Regions from separate parts of the Rahnella sp. R3(2024) genome, predicted to be linked through region 3. Evidence: predicted binding sites of a transcription regulator. Region 3 holds the regulator's gene; each other region holds the start of a gene.
What was found. Region 3 encodes Fur, which represses iron uptake genes when iron is present. Its sites were predicted from a motif close to ATAATAATGAGAACNACTATCAA; they were not measured.

Region 1 (4,217 bases), 360 kb from region 3:
CATGATATTTCCTCGGTAATAATTTTATTCTTAATACGTTATTAATAACTGTTTCAGCGCGGTGCCAGCGTAGCAAAAAGGCTCACAAGCAGCAGAACGATCAACGCCAGAGCCCATTCTACACGGGTCATCTGCACAAAACGTCGTTCGGCCTGCTCGGGTTCTTTGCTCATCAGTGGTACCAGATGATAACGGTTATATACGGCGACGGCGGCCATTATGCCAACCAGCACGATTTTGATCTCGAGCAGACACTGGTAAAGCGAGGTCATATCCGTCGGCCAACGTTGCAGGATAATGGCAGTGTTGGCGATGCCGGTCAGTATCACCAGCGCGACTGCCGCGTGCCCCCAGGTCGAAAAGCGGATAAGCGTGGCAATAGCGTAAGGCCGGACTTCAGGTTTTCGGGCGTAGAACATGCATGTCAGCAGCGGGAGCAAACAGCCAAACCAGTAGGCGGCGCTAAGCAGATGAACCATATGATTGAGGCGCTGCACCAGCCCTAATAACCCCTGATGCATGGCGGCATGGCCTATCAGCGCCTGACTGAGCAGCAGGCCAAGCGAGCACAGAAATACCAGCAGGTTACGAACCGGAAGCCAGTCCATCAGTAACACCAGCAGCAGCGCGGCAGTCAGCAACAAGTGCCAGCGCCATACTTCGCCAAAAGTGGTGGTCAGCACCAGCAACCAGACATTCAGGTTCAGGCCGTCACTCCAGCCATTGCCCATCAGCGCAGCCTGAATCGCCAGCATTCCGACAGAGGTGATCGCGGCGACCACGCCGGACCACATCATCAGGGTCTGATTTCTTTGCAGTAACATCCCCGAAAAGCCGGCAGGCGCCAGCAGGGAGCAAAACACACTCAACCCGAAAATTTGCATCAGCGACGCAAAGTGGGCAAACCGGCACAGGACGAACAGTGCAGTCAGGCTCATAACTTATTTAACGGTGAAACTGTAGTTACCGTGGGTTTTATGACCGTCAACTGACACCACGTTCCACGACACCGTATATTTGCCGGATGTCAAAGCCTCTGGCAGAGGAACAACCGCCTGGGTATTGTCATTGGCAGCCAGTGTCATCGCGCCGGTTTTAACGGCTTTTTTGGCGGCGTCTGCCAGGGTGATTTTGCTGAAGTTCGGTTCGATACCTTCACTGAACCCAAGAGAGAGTTCGGTCGGGCTGGCAGTCAGAACGGCATTCGCAGCGGGAGTTTGGGTTTTAAGATGTGCATGCGCGAGGGCTTGCTGTGAGATAAATCCGCTCAGCAATACGGCTGAGACTGCCATGGCACGGCAAAGAGAGGAGGTTTTTTTCAACACGATAGTTCCTTGGCTTGCGTAATGATGAATTTATAACGCCGCCACTTTATCGCAATCCCATGTAAAACGTTTGTCATAAATGCATAAAAAAACGCAGAAGCCGGAGCATTCTGCGTTTTATGACCATCACAAACCGGGTTTATACGGCCGGGGCTTGTGCCGCCATGGTTTTAAGATCTTTATCGACAAAGAACAAGCCGTTGCCGGTGTTGCTGACCAGAGCCAGTTTATCGAGAACTGATTTGAACAAGGTTTCTTCTTCATGCTGCTCTGCCACATACCATTGCAGGAAGTGGAAGGAAGAATAGTCTTTCAGCGTCATCGCCAGATCGGCCAGTTCGTTAATTTTTTGTGTGATCAACTGCTCATGCTCATAGGTCTGCATGAACAGATCAGACAGGGATTCGAAGCTGACCGGCGGTGCGGCGATAGCGCCCAGCAGCGGCAATGCACCTGTATCACTGACATATTTGAACAGGCGGTGCATGTGATCCATTTCTTCCATCGAGTGCTTTTTCAGAAACGCTGCCGCGCCTTCGTAGCCTTTGTCACTGCACCATGCACTCATCTGCAAATATAAATTGGCTGAATAAAATTCAAGGTTCAGCTGTTCATTAAGCTGATCGATCATTTCTTTTTTAAGCATGATGCGGCTCCATAAAATAATTAAGGCAGGCGGATGTGTTTATTTACCCGCATTATGCCCGTATCAATACAAAATAAGAACAGCCAATTCACATTATTATCCATACAGGCAACATTTAAAACCAACTCATTGATATGTATCATTTTATTTTTATCGAAAATATCCAATAATGATAACCATTAACATCTAAATGTATATTAAAAAGAATCATTCCTATTCGCAGAATTAATTAAAAACATGTTGATGAATATAACTATCACTTCCATAACCTGAATAGTTCTTATTTACTTAAATTGCATTTAACGAAAATGGATTTTTGAGCGGAACATAAAAGTGAGCCAACGACGTTCACCCCGGCGTTGTGCTCGGGTACAATGCGCGCAAATGAGATGCACGGGAGGTTGCAATGAGTATCAATCTGGCAGAAATCAGTAAAGATGAGATGGATCGGATTAACATCGATCTGGCGGCTTCAGCGGTCGCTTTCAAAGAGCGTTACAATATGCCCGTTGTGGCAGAAATGGTAGAACGGCAACAGCCTGAACATCTGCGCACCTACTTTCGTGAGCGTGTGATGCATTATCGCGGGGAATCCCATAAATTCTCCCGTTTACCTTATGAACCGAAGCAAAAGTAACGCAGCTTTAGGCAAACGGGAGGGGAAAGCGATTACCGGCGGGTGGCGAATTGCTGGTTGGTACGAATCAGCTGGTCGAGGATCCCAGGCTCATCAAATGAGTGCCCTGCCCCTTCGATAATATGAAGTTCAGCTTCCGGCCAGGCTTTCGCCAGGTCCCAGGCGTTTTGTACCTGACAGGCCATATCATAGCGACCATGCACGATCACCGCCGGGATATGCCGGATACGGTCAACGTTACGTATCAACTGGTCATCACTGTCTAAAAAGCCAAGATGCGTGAAGTAATGGTTCTCAATGCGGGCGAAGGCCAGCGCAAAGTTATCCTCACCAAATGACGCCGAACCTTCCGCAGGCAGAAGCGTGACCGTCTCCCCTTCCCACAAGCTCCAGATTTTTGCAGCCTCGAGCTGCACTGCGCGATCGCTGGATGTCAGGCGTGCGTGATAAGCGGCGATAACATCCTTGCGTTCTTCCTCGGATAAAATTGAGAGGATACGCTGCCATTTTTCAGGGAAGAATCGCGACGCGCCGTCCTGGTAATACCAGGTCAGCTCCTGTTTGCGCATGGTGAAAATACCGCGCAACACCATTTCACTGACGTGTTCGGGGTGGGTCTGGGCGTAAGCCAGTGCCAACGTGGAACCCCATGAGCCACCGAAGACCAGCCATTTTTCCACGCCCGCCAGCTTGCGCAGACGCTCAATATCTTCAACCAGATGCCATGTGGTGTTGTTGTCGAGGCTCGCATGGGGTGTGGAGCGCCCGCAGCCACGCTGATCAAACAGCATGACATCATAATCATTGGGATCAAACAGCTGGCGATGTACCGATGAACAGCCGCCGCCCGGCCCGCCGTGAATAAAGACAGCCGGCTTGCCTTTCGGGTTTCCGCTGCGCTCCCAGTAAACCTTGTGACCATCGCCGGTATCGAGCAAGCCGCTGGCATAAGCCTCACACGGAGGATATAACCCTTTTAATTTTGGCATGACATTTCCTGTTCTATTTGGCCAGAGTATTGATAGATGTTTTTACAACTCAATAACAGCGCATCGGCCAGCCAACGACAAGTTGTTCTGCATCAAAATCGAATTTTTGTATGCTGTTCGCATACTTATCACGCAATTTCCTCAGGAACTCCCGGTGATGACCCGGAAGACATGACTGTAAAGTCCTGTCAGAAATAAGAAGGGACTTGCAACCTGAGCCAATTTGGCACTAAATAGACGGGCAACCCAATCCACCAGCTTTAAAGAGAGGCAATCATGAGTAAAGGAATGGATAGCAAAAAGAATGCGAAGAAAAAACCATTGAAAACCCCTGCCGAAAAAAAGGCTGATAAAAAAGCCAAGAAAGCATCTGCTTAACAATGTACTTCGTAGAATAAACCCGCTCAGCGCGGGTTTTTTTATGGGATTTTTTCAGGACTTGCAGGCTCAGTTTTTTGCCGCCAGCGCCAGCACAAAGGCGTATTCCAGCGCGATATCTTCGTAAGCTTTGAAACGGCCAGATTTGCCGCCGTGGCCGGAATCCATATCCGTGTGCATCAGAAGCTGGTTGCTGTCCGTTTTCACATCACGCAGTTTCGCCACCCACTTTGCCGGCTCCC
Region 2 (4,217 bases), on a different contig from region 3:
ACGGTCGTGACCAAAGATCACTCGTTGTCGGCGCAGTGGGAACATATGATTGCGGTGACGAAAACGGGCTATGAGATCCTGACGCCGTGGCCTGAAGAGAATTGATGCTCTGATACTACAACGCCTCCGTCCGGAGGCGTTTTGCTTTCTGGCGCGCGGTTTAGCTGCGCTCAATGTCTTTTGTCGCGCGATCTAACGCATCGACAATTTTAAATAACGTATCCTGCCCGACGGGGCCTTTCGCCAGCCGCAGGTTTAACGCCATGCGGAGATTATTAATGGCCCGCTGCATTTCCGGAATACTGCGGTTATTCGATAATATCGCCAGCGAATGCAGTTTACCGGTTACCGCATTCAGTAATTCGCCCTGCTGTGCCAGCGATTCGGCCCCTTCTGCGGTGATGGTATATTGCTTCTTCCCGCCCTCTTCCTGAGAAGAACTGATTAACGCCTGCTCTTCCAGAAAAGTGAGATTGGGATAAATAATACTGGCGCTCGGTGTGTATTCGCCCTTGGCTAATTCCTCGATTGCCTTAATCAATTCATAACCATGCGCCGGACGCTGCTTTAGAAAATGCAGCATTAATAACCGGATGTCTCCGGTTTCAAACATTCTTTCGCGACGATGTTTATTCATCAGCATTATTTATTGTGCCAGTAAGCCACGCAGCGTACATAAGCTGGATCGCATTTTTGAGTGACGGTGAAATAGTCGTTCAGCGCTTTCACCCGTTTGCCTTCGCCGGTGGCCCAGATATAGAAATCATTGTCCGGCAGCGTCAGGCTTTTGACTTTCTGCATCAGGGCATCGGTTTCCAGATCGTCGCTGTCTTCTGCGCCAATGATCCACTCAACGCTGACGTCTTTTTCGTCTTCCAGGTAGCGCACACAGCTGGCGTCTCTGGCTTTCACCAGCACGGTGATTTTCGCGCCTGTCGCGGCCTGTTTCAGCTCACTCAGGCGGCGTTTCAGCGCCGGAAGACCGGTTTCATCACACACGTACAATTGCCACTGATAATCCATCGGAATGATCAACGAACCGCGCGGACCGCCGATAATCAGCGTATCGCCGGGCTTCGCGCCCTCCGCCCACTCACTGGCGACACCGCCGTCGTGAAGGTAAAAATCAAGCGTTAACTCATTGGCCTGCGCGTCAAAGTGCAGCGGCGTGTATTCGCGGTTAAGCGGACGCGGCCCCTCGCCCCACACAATGCCCTCTTCGGTGGCCACCGGCGGCGTGACCACATCCCCCTGGCTGGCAGGGAAAAACAGTTTGATGTGATCATCAAAGCCACGGGAGGTAAAACCTTTCAGATCTTCTCCGCCGAGGACAATCCGCTTAAAGCAGCCTGCAAGATTTTCAGTGCGCTTCACGGTGAGATCACGAAAAGCCAGCTCGTTTTTAACGCGAACCGGCAAGTTAGCGGCAGGTAAATCAGTGCGATGTTGTTCCATGTTCTTCTCTCTTTCAGGGAATCAGTTGCCATGAAAGATATATCTTAGGAATGTTTTACGCAAGTGCCTTACCGCACGCCACCCCGTAAAAACATATCGACGGCGTTCACTACCAGTTGGCGGATCTCGGCAATCTGTAGCGGTTCCGGGTTTTGCTGATAGATGCGCATATTGGTTTCAGCGGTCACCAGCGCCAGAAATTGCTGCGCGCGCAGGTGCGGATCGGCCTTCGCCAGTTGCCCTTTTTCCATCGCCACCGTCATGAACGCGGCCAGCGCCCCGATGGATTCGCGCGGGCCTGAATCATGGAACAGCGTGCCGATGTCCGAATGCCCGGATTCCGCGATCACCATGCGGTACACCGCCAGCGCGGTGCTGTCGTTGGTCAGCACCAGCAACATGCGTTCACCAAAACGCGTCAGCACGTTTTCTAAATCCAGATCGGCAAAAGCCACGTCCAGCCCGTCAACCGCTTCGGCAAGGTGCCCGGTCGTAAAAGCTTTCACCACCGCGACCAGCAGCGCCTCTTTCGAGGGGAAATAACTGTAAAGCGTGGCTTTGGAACCGCCGAGGCGTCTGGCGAGTTCGTTCATTGACGCACGCTCGTAGCCCATTTCCTGAAACAACGTTGCGGCAGCTTCGACGATCGCTTCCCTGCGGGCTTCGGTACGAACTTTCATCTTCCCTCCTGAGACATTTTCCGGCACCGGCAAGGGGAGAATCGCCGCCGCCGGGCGCTAAACTGTACGGTACAGTTCTTGTATACCTTCACTCTAACTGCGGGTTTAGGGGTTGTAAAGCCAGCCTGAAACGCCCCTGGCGGCGTACGAAGTGCAAAGATTCCGTTAAGAAACGCATTTATCTTTATCATTTTGTTGATAACAATTATCAGTATCATTATCATTCGCACCAACGCCAAAATGGGTATCGCAAAAAATAAACCCATATTTTATAAGGACAAAGGCTTTCTCAGGAAGAGAATCACCAGTGCGTCTTAGAATTTGCAGGGCAGTTTTGTTGAGCAGAACTTAAAAAATCAGTGCAGGACTAAAAACACATGTTCAAATCCTTTTCACAGCAGGGTTTGGTGAAAAACGTCGTTTTTATGGGGACGATTCTCACCACCACTTTTAACGTACACGCAGCGGAAGCCGTAAAAGACACCACCGATCTGGCACAAAACCAGACCACTTCTGAAGTGACCAAGAAGAAACCTGTGCGTACCGCGCAGGATTTGGCGCAGAGCAACGAAGAAGTTATGACGGTTACCGAGACGCTGCCGGATAAAAAACCGGGCTCGAAAACCACCCTCACCGCCGCCGACATGCAGAAAAAAGGCGGTAAAGATTTCGGTACGATCATGCGTTATGAACCGCTGATAAGCGCAACGGGTTCCAGCGGCGGTTCCGGTAACGGCAAAAGCGGCTTTGACCGCGCCGGCTACACCGGCTACAACATTCGTGGTCTGGAAAGCAACCGCGTGAGCATCGACGTCGACGGCATTCCGCAGCCCAGCGCCACTGGCCGCGCCTACGCCAGCCGCGCCGGTCTGGGCACGTTCGGCATTGGCCGTGACTACATCGATCCGTACATGTACGGTCAGGTGGATATTGAATCCGGTGCCACCTCGGCTGAGCGCGCCAACACCTCCATCGGCGGTGCCGTCTCCTTCCTGCCTAAATCCGCAGACGATTATCTGCGTCCGGGCAAAGAAACCTACTTCGGTTACCAGTCAGATTACAGCTCCGCCGATCGCTCATGGCACAACGGCATCACTGCCGCCGCCGGCGACCAGGAACTGCGCGGGCTGGTGGCGATCAGCCGTCGTGACGGTCAGCAAACCCGTAACAACAGCGATACGCATGACGCGTATCCGGCCAACTGGCACTCCAACGCGATTATGACCTCCGGGATCTGGCAGCCAAACGATGAACACAAATTCACCGGCACGCTGGATTACTACGAAAAAGTAAACCACACCCATTACGATGCGTGGAACAGCGCAGGCAGCGCCGTGCTCGGCACCGCACAGCAGCAAAGTAACACCCGCCGCTGGGGCGTGAGCCTGAAAGACGAATGGACGCCGTTTAACGATTTCGCTGACGCCGTGGTTTCCAAAGTCTATTACCAGTACACGCAGGCGCACGACAACACCTACATGCCGAACGCCAGCAAGCAGATGATGAACGTCTATTCCAACTATGACGTCAACACCTACGGCGCGGAAACCAGCTGGCTGAAAACCCTTGGCCGCCATGAGCTGAGCGCCGGGATCAACGGTCGCGTATCCAATACCGAACGTCCGTTCCGCGAAAGCCCTGAGCAAAGCATTTACACCACCACCATGCAGCCGGAAGCCAACAGCCGCAGCTACATTCTGGGCGGCTTCCTGCAAGACACCATGAAGTTTGACCTCGATGGTCATAACTTCTCGGTGATCCCTGCGGTGCGCGTGGCCTATCAGAACACCAAATCGACAGACCTGTCTGACCTGTCCAACAACGTGGTGTCGGAAGATTCCGTCTCCACCCTGTACGGCAAAGCCAATACGGATACACAGGTTCTGCCTTCTCTGGCGTTCACTTATGATCTGACGCCAAAACTGATGACCTATCTGCAATACAAACGCGGCGCACAGTTCCCGGATGCCAGCCAGCTTTACGGCTCATGGAACCTCGGTTCGTCTTACGCGGGCGCTGCGCAGTATGCGCTGATCGGTAATACCGATCTGAAAACCGAAACCAGCAACAACTTTGAGTGGG
Region 3 (4,217 bases):
CCACAGACTTATCCTTTTTAATTATTTGATTTTTAATTGTTTTCACTTTTTCCCTCGCTTTAATTCCCACAAAGTTCTTTCTGTAATACTTTTTCATCTTTATGTGCACTTTGTCATATTTCAGAGATCAATGATGAATTACTCATTGATAATTCGCGTCGCGAAAAATACTCTACCCTTGCTTTTACGGTGACGTCTCTGACGCCCGCTTTTAATACCCGTTTGGGTTTTGCAGTTACTTTTTAGTCAAAAATGAGGAATTTCTATGCACAAGCACCTTAACCGGGGCAGGGGATCGGCTTATCTGAAACCTGTGATGTATTCTCTGGCCGGCACCTTATTGGGTGGCGGATTAATGTTTTCTGAAGAGGCAAACGCGGCGGGCTTTATTGATGATTCGACGCTCACCGGTGGCGTGTATTACTGGCAGCGCGAACGTGATCGCAAAGATCTGAATAAAACCAAAGAAGAAACCCGCCCCGACGGCTCTAAAGTCACCGTCAACAATCCTGACTACGACAAGTACGCCACTAACCTTTCTCATGCCACCGCCAACCTGAATCTGGATTTCTCCTCCGGTTATGCGTGGGATATGTTCGGCATCGACGTTGCGGCTTTCACGGCAATTGAAATGGCCGAAGCCAGCGACAGCGGCCACCCGAACGAAATTGCATTCTCCTCAAAAAATCACGCCTACGATGAAGATTACTCTGGCGATAAAGGCGGAGTCAGCCTGTATAAAGCTGCCGGTAAGTTTAAGTACGGCGGCTTCTGGGGCCACGCGGGTTACATTCAGCCGACCGGCCAGACCCTGATTGCGCCGCACTGGAGTTTCATGCCTGGCACGTATCGCGGCGCAGAAGCCGGATATAAACATGATTTCGGCGAGCCGGGCGAACTGAGTTTCTCCTACATGTGGGCGGATGAATATAAATCACCGTGGCACCTGGAAATGGATGATTTCCGCCAGAATGATAAAAAAACCGGTGTTTCCTATATTCACTCGCTGGGCGCGAAATACGACTTCAAAAATGATCTGGTGCTCGAAGCCGCCTATGGCGAAGCGGAAAGCTACGTCGATCAGTATTTCGCTAAAGCCTCTTACAAAATGGATCTGCTGGGTAACCCGCTGACCACCAGCTACCAGTTCTACGGTGCAGAAGACCGCATCAGTGATAAAAACGATCCTAACAGTTTGTACGACGGGCTGGCATGGTTGCAGGCTCTGACGTTCGGTTATACCACCGGCCAGTTTGACTGGCGTCTGGAAGGGACGATGGTCAAGGCGGAGGGGAATCAGGGCTACTTCCTTCAGCGTATGACCCCAACGTATTCCTCGTCCAATGGTCGTCTCGATGTGTGGTGGGATAACCGTTCCGACTTCAACGCCAACGGCGAAAAAGCGGTATATGCCGGTGTTTTATATGATCTGGCGAAATGGGATCTGCCGGGCTTCGCGGTCGGCGGTTCTTATGTTTATGCATGGGATGCCAAGCCAAGCACCAATGCGGCTTATGACCAAAGCCAGCGTCTGAAAGAAAGTGCGTGGAGTCTGGATGCGCTTTACACCCTTCAGGAAGGGCGCGCCAAAGGCACGTTGTTCAAATTGCATTACACCCAGTATGACAACCATTCAGATATTCCGAGCTGGGGCGGTGGTTACGGCAACATCTTCCAGGATGAAAAAGATGTGAAATTTATCGTTATCGCTCCATTCACTATTTTCTGAGGTCACTATGTCGATGAATAAATTACTGCTGATCGTGACCACGTCTTTATTGCTGGCCGGTTGTTCCCAGACGTCAGGGCAGGCAGAAGATGCCAGACTGCGCAAGGCTTACAGCGCCTGCATCAACACTGCCGAAGGCTCGCCGGACAAACTTGCATCCTGCCAGGCGGTTCTTAACGTTCTGAAGGAAGAGAAAGCTCACCAGCAGTTTGCACAACAGGAAACGGTACGCGTGCTGGATTACCAGCGCTGCCTGACGGCACGCAAAACCGGTGACGGGCAGGCTTACGCCGCCGATTGTGGAAAAATCTGGAAGGAAATTAAAGCCAATAACTCACCCGCGCCTGTGCAGTAGACCTCATTAATTACCTGAAGGTGAGACAGAAAACCCCGGCTTGCCGGGGTTTTTTATGTCTTTCATAGCTGATAAACGGGCATAAAAAAACCGCTTTTCAGCGGTTAATTTTAGGTCGATATCAACGAGCCCGGCAGATTACTGCGCAGGTTTATCATTGTGCAAAGAGTCATCTTCGCGGCAGTCGCCTGCTTCACAGTGGCCGTACAGGTACAGGCTGTGGTTGGTCAGTTTGATACCGTGTTTTTTAGCAATTTCGCGCTGACGACCTTCAATATATTCGTCGCGGAATTCAATAACACGGCCACAATCTAAGCAAATCAGGTGATCGTGATGGTGTTGCTGAGTCAGTTCGAACACGGACTTGCCGCCTTCGAAGTTATGGCGGGTCACGATACCGGCGTCATCAAACTGGTTCAGAACGCGGTAAACCGTCGCCAGACCAATCTCTTCACCCATATCAATCAATTGTTTGTACAGATCTTCCGCACTAACGTGATGACCTTCCGGCGCTTGCAACACTTCCAGGATTTTAAGGCGCGGAAGCGTGACTTTTAAGCCGGCTTTCTTCAGTGCGGTGTTGTTGTCAGTCATGCGGATTCAGTCCTGTTACTATGTGCTAATCAAGTTGAGGCATGGAGCCTGTGGCATCAGCGGCACAAAATTCTTCGATTAGGATCCTTCTTTTAACGGAAGTGTGCCGATCCCCTAAACGATAGCCTGTTAATAAAGATCACTAAATGCCAGTCACATAAGACAATGCAACGACTTGATCGATAGAAAAAACAGATGAACTCAGTGTACCTTGATACCACCGAAAGTAACAATTTTGTTGTGGCTAAATTGTTAATTTCAGTAATAGTTTGGCCCTTCAATTGTAGAATAAATCCTCAGGGCCAACAGGGTTTTTAGCCAATAATTTCTGAAAGGCTCAATTCTTCAGTAATTTGCTTAACCCAGGCGTCAACGCGCTCATTGGTTAATTCCGGCTGACGGTCTTCATCAATAGCCAGTCCGATGAAATGTTTATCATCTGCCAGACCTTTGGATGCTTCGAAGTGATAGCCTTCGGTTGGCCAGTGACCCACAATCACCGCGCCGCGTGGCTCAATGATGTCGCGCACGGTGCCCAGCGCATCACAGAAATATTCTGCGTAGTCTTCCTGATCGCCGCAACCAAACAGCGCAACCAGCTTACCTTCGAAATCTATCTCTTCCAGGCTTGGGAAGAAGTCGTCCCAGTCACACTGAGCTTCACCGTAATACCAGGTTGGAATACCGATCAGCAAAATATCGAATTTTTCCAGATCCTCTTTGCTGCTCTTCGCAATGTCATGCACCTCTGCAACATCTTTACCCAGTTGTTTCTGGATCATTTTTGCGATGTTTTCGGTGTTACCTGTATCGGATCCAAAGAAGATTCCTACTACGGCCATAAGATGTCTAACCTCTTGTTCTCAATGATAAGCCCTACATTGCAGGCAATAATAGTGCTGATAATAGCAAACTCGTGAGGCGGAGAATATGCTTCTGCTCGCCTTCTTAACTGACGAATAAGTTTATCGGGCAATCTTTTTAAGTGGTATCGCCTTCGTGTGCTTTTAATCCAGATAAAATCCTCAAAATTGACGGGGTTAAAAGCAAAGTGAAGAAATATATCTTAACAATACTAAATTTTAAGCACGTCCCGCCGATAGATGATGCGAGAGCAATCTCAACATAATAAAGAAATCGATGCCCGGAGAGGTGTTCAAACATGTCCTGGGGCACTTGCCTGATGGTTACTTGTCTTGATTCTCCGCATCCCCCTCAATCCTCAGACCAGAAACAGTCATGTTTCGAGAGAGGCATATCGTGCAGTTTTTAAAAAATATCACCATCAGGGCCGCGTTATTAACCATTCTTGGCGTTTTCTGCGTTATGTGGGCGGGTGTATCCCTTTACACCGTCAACTCACTGAATACGCTGACGCAAAACACCCGCAACAGTTCTGAGCTCGTCAACAATATGGCGCTGATCAGCAAAGGAAATGATCAGTATTTTCGTACCGTAACCCGCTTAAGCCGTGCGGTGTCGCAGCTTCAGGCCGATCCGACCAAAGGGCCGGAAATTTTTGATACCGCAAAACAATCC
Region 4 (4,217 bases), 3.4 Mb from region 3:
GGCGGTGTGGCTGCCTGAACAGAGAAAGTAGCCGCAATAGCCGTAAACAGGACGGACGGTAATAAAGCTTTCATCAAGACAGACTCTCCAAAGTAGCGAAATTGCTCTTATTTAATAACCAATACACGGAGTGTAAAGTTTCTTCAACTCCCCAGAAAGTCTGATAAATACTATCGTTATGCGAATTTTGCATAACGTTATCTGATTGGTTATTAAAGCGACGGAATGCGGGCTGGCAGGGAATTGTTACTGTACAAAAGTGGGAGAAATACTCCCTTTCGCCGTGTGGGAAAGGGAGTGACTCAAAATCAGAAGTCGTAGGTCGCGGAAAGCTTGAATTCGCGCGGATCGCCCTGCGTCAGATAACCGCCGGTGGCAGAGGCCCAATACTTCTCGTTGGTGACGTTTTCCAGATTGGCGCGCCAGGTCAGCGTGCTCTGCCCGACAGGCATGGCATAGCGCACGCCGAGATCAAGACGCGTCCAGCCATCCACTTTCAGTTTGTTGGCTTCGTCCGCATACTGCGAACCAGAACGGATCACTTTACCGGTCGCGGTCACGCCGCTGCCGCCGGGAATATCCCACTCTCCGCCCACCACCCACTGATAACGCGGCACACCGACGGCATCGTTTCCATCATAGGTGCCGCCCTGCGTTTTGGTCATTTCCGGGTTCATCCAGGTCACGCTGCTGTTGACGCGCACACCCAGCACCGGCTCACCAAAGACGTTCAGCTCGACCCCACGGTTTCGTACTTCACCGTAGTTGCCGTAGGTATAACCCTCGCCGGTTGCGCGGTACATGCCAATCGGTTTTTTGATTTCGTACAACGCCAGTGAACCCGCCACGCGACCAAAATCGGCTTTCACACCCACTTCGTTTTGTTTCGACGTTTCGATGCCGCTCACCTGCCCGCCGTTGGTGACGATGCTGCCGTTATAGGTGGTGCCTGCGGTTTCGCCCGCCTGTAAGGCTTCGATGTGGTTGGCGTAGAAGGAGTAGTGTTCCCACGGCTTGACCACCAGACCGAAGGCTGGCGTCACTTTCATTTCGTCAAATGACGTATTTTCTGACCCGTCGTAATTGTAGTTTTTCACCACCACGTTCTGGCGGCGTAAACCGGCAATAAACTGCAGACGATCGTCGAGCACGGACATCGTGTCAGACAGCGAAACGCCGTAAGTCCGGGTGCGGTTACGCACCAGCGGATCGCTCATGTCGCCGCCTTTGTACAAGTTGGTCAGCGGTTCACTGTAATCAACGGGGTCGTAAATGTTGGTCCTGATCGATGCCGCCGTCATGGTGTAGGCAGTTTTGTATTTGCGGTACAACGTCGAGACACCGAGGTTCACGCTATGGTTGACGAATCCGGTGTCGAACTTACCGCGAACGCCTGCCTGTGAAGATAAGCTGTCGGCAAAATAGGGTACCGTCATGCGGCTCATGGTGGCGTTGCCGTCATTGTCCTGCAACGTCGGCGAACTGTATTTACCAAATTCGTGCGTATGGTTGGCGCCGGCTGCCGCGTAGACAGTCCAGTTATCGGCCACGTCATACTCGCCTTTCAGCATGCCGAATTCGTTTTCCATATCGGTCGAGGCATATTGCTGGCCGTAATTGCCGGTGGCAGAAGGCACGTCAGGGATTTTAGTGGCTTTGCCGAGATACACCACCGGACGCCCGCCGTGGACACTGGTTTTGCTCATCCCGAAATCCAGTGAGGAACGAAAGCGGTCGCCGCGGTAGTCCAGCCCGAGAGAGCCAAGCGTCAGACGACGTTTTTCATCATCGATCGCGCTTTCTCCTTCGCGATGAACGGCGTTTACCCGCACGCCCCACTGGTTGTTATCACCAAAACGGCGGCCAACATCCACTGCGCCGCCCACCTGGGAAGACGACGTGTAATCGACCGATACGCGGTTAATTGCGGTATCCGTGGCGCGTTTTGGTTCAATGTTGACGTTCCCGCCCACGCCGGTGCCGCCCGGAGGTACGCCGTTGAGGAAGGCGCTGGAGCCTTTGAGCAGTTCCACGCGATCGGCAAATTCCATGGGCAAGATCTGGCGTGGCAGTACGCCGTACAGGCCGCCGTACGAAATATCATCGCCGGAGAGTTCAAAACCGCGGATGACAAACGTTTCTGAATAATTGCCATAACCGTAGCCAGTTTGCACCGCAGCATCGTTATTCAGCACATCGCCCAGCGTACGGCTCTGCTGATCCTGAATCAGCTTGTCAGTAAAGCTCACCACGTTAAACGGCACATTCATGGCGTCCTGCTCGCCGAGGATCCCCAGACGCCCGCCGTTGGCGATCTGCCCGTCGAGGTAAGCAGGAACAGTGTCGTTGCCGCCCGATGTGAAAGTTTGCGGTGCCGCGCTGATGGTAATGGTGTCACCCTCTTTCGCCGGTGCGGTCGCGGGAGCCGCGAAGGCAGGCAGCGTCAGCATTCCCAGCGCAGCAGAAATGACGGCGGGTAACATTTTGCGTTTAAAAACAGGCGTACACGGTGAAACAGAAGAGTGAAAAATTTCACTTTGAGTATGCATGAGAGTTCCCTGAAAAGTTCAAATGGTAATAGTAATAATTATCAAAACGATTTGAATTATGCTGATCGGGACTCTAATTGCAACCGACTTCGGTGTAATAACCTCAGGGTAAACAGGATGTTAAAAAGGTTATTTATTGTGGATTAGGAATTTTATTATTCGTCAGGCGGGTAATTCACTGAAATCAGGGGAATAAATAATACGGAAGGAAAACAGACTGCGTATGGACATCACGCAGCCTGCAAAACGTAAACGACAGCGTCAGCTCAGGCCGGGCACATCGAAGCCGGGAGAAACCGCCAGCAGCATACGCACCTGCTTCACCAGTTCACTCATGCAGTCATCGCGCATACCGTAGCTTTCAAGCTCTTTCTCAAGGGCAAACAAGTATTGCGCATTGGTGCCCAACGGGCCACTCGCCCTGGCGATCAGCGGCGCAATGATCTGATAATCGGTGTCCGCTTCGTACTGAGGGTGCGAGGGATCCATAATAAACACCAGCGCAGTGACGATGCGCCCGTCATCGAGCGCCAGTTCGCACCAGGTCGGGCGGTAGCAGCCGGTGAGCATTTCACGCTTCCACAGCAGCTCCAGCTCCTCGTGCAGCTTATCTTCCGGCAGGCGGAATGCCAGGCCGGTCGTCTGGCCGCCGTCACGCAGCGCCAGCATACGTCCCGGCTGCGCGTGGGTGCCGCGCCCTGCCGTCAGGCGTAAACAGAATGCACGATGATAACCGTGCAGAGTGGCAGGCCGTGCCTCTTCCGAGTCGAAGACCGGGTTCCACATCAGCGAGCCATAACCAAAAATCCACACAGGACTGTTGTCAGGGCGTCTCGCCAGCGTGCAATCGAGTGAGGCGGCGCGTTGTTCGGAGGTTAATAACATCGATTCGTCGATGCTGCCGAATGCTGTCTTACAATCTGCGTTACGCAGAAAATCTCGGGTTAACATTCATTCCCTCCTTCATTACGACGTACTTTTGAACATGCCATGCTGTTGACGCTGTGTTCTCCGTTATCGCGGTTAGTGATGGTCTGCGGGGCGATCAGGTTTAAGATTTTTGGTATACCCCACTCTTTGAAACCTTATTCGTTTCTCTCGTTGCAATCAAGGTTGAGAACGATCACAAAACGAAAATAAAGTGATTATTTTATGAACATTGTATGAATGTTGAATTTTAGGCGGGAATATCACAGATAAACCGACAAGATCTGCCTCGCCGCAAGACCGGTGCTACGCTTGCGGGAGGCAATGCACAGGCCGCGTGTGAATCGCCTTATCTGAGCGAAAAAAGCGGTTTTTCACCTGTTCAGCCTGTGGGTATCGTGATTATTTACATAAGTTGACGCAATGCCTCCATAAGGTAAATATGAAAATCCAATTGCTTGATTACTATTGTTTTAATTATTTAACACGGCAAGTTAAGTCTGTGGATAATCGCCTTTAATTCGCCACACCTGCTGATAAACAGGCAGTACGTCGTTTTTTTGTGGTTAACCTGCATTATTTTCTGTTAATAGATTAATTTATCTACTATACTTAACAGGTTACACCATTACGCGACAGCGCGTTTTTACTGATAACCGACGGACAGGCGGTTATTGTTTTCTTCGTGACACCCGCTTTGCAGGGTCACGCATGTTTATAAGGAGAAAAATCATCATGGTG

Region 1: ftnA (non-heme ferritin) is a predicted target of Fur. The motif match lies at 2,135-2,157, and genes of this name have one in related genera.
Region 2: ABSH60_RS21180 (TonB-dependent receptor domain-containing protein) is a predicted target of Fur. The motif match lies at 2,331-2,353, and genes of this name have one in related genera.
Region 4: ABSH60_RS00365 (TonB-dependent siderophore receptor) is a predicted target of Fur. The motif match lies at 2,572-2,594, and genes of this name have one in related genera.

What each region holds. Positions count from the first base shown of each region.
Region 1 is NZ_JBHGBU010000001.1:3,825,411-3,829,627, reverse strand. It holds gene ABSH60_RS17395 (DUF2511 domain-containing protein) at 1-6, opposite strand, end outside; gene copD (copper homeostasis membrane protein CopD) at 54-938, opposite strand; gene copC (copper homeostasis periplasmic binding protein CopC) at 942-1,328, opposite strand; gene ftnA (non-heme ferritin) at 1,465-1,971, opposite strand; gene ABSH60_RS17375 (DNA polymerase III subunit theta) at 2,378-2,608, shown strand; gene pip (prolyl aminopeptidase) at 2,641-3,597, opposite strand; gene ABSH60_RS17365 (DUF6351 family protein) at 4,045-4,217, opposite strand, start outside.
Region 2 is NZ_JBHGBU010000002.1:142,752-146,968, forward strand. It holds gene map (type I methionyl aminopeptidase) at 1-105, shown strand, start outside; gene ABSH60_RS21165 (PadR family transcriptional regulator) at 161-643, opposite strand; gene ABSH60_RS21170 (siderophore-interacting protein) at 643-1,455, opposite strand; gene ABSH60_RS21175 (TetR/AcrR family transcriptional regulator) at 1,524-2,135, opposite strand; gene ABSH60_RS21180 (TonB-dependent receptor domain-containing protein) at 2,513-4,217, shown strand, end outside.
Region 3 is NZ_JBHGBU010000001.1:3,461,240-3,465,456, forward strand. It holds gene ABSH60_RS15575 (OprD family outer membrane porin) at 317-1,729, shown strand; gene chiQ (ChiQ/YbfN family lipoprotein) at 1,743-2,084, shown strand; gene fur (ferric iron uptake transcriptional regulator) at 2,223-2,678, opposite strand; gene fldA (flavodoxin FldA) at 2,993-3,520, opposite strand; gene ABSH60_RS15595 (methyl-accepting chemotaxis protein) at 3,939-4,217, shown strand, end outside.
Region 4 is NZ_JBHGBU010000001.1:90,256-94,472, forward strand. It holds gene ABSH60_RS00360 (ABC transporter substrate-binding protein) at 1-74, opposite strand, end outside; gene ABSH60_RS00365 (TonB-dependent siderophore receptor) at 309-2,549, opposite strand; gene ABSH60_RS00370 (gamma-glutamylcyclotransferase) at 2,811-3,500, opposite strand; gene chaA (sodium-potassium/proton antiporter ChaA) at 4,212-4,217, shown strand, end outside.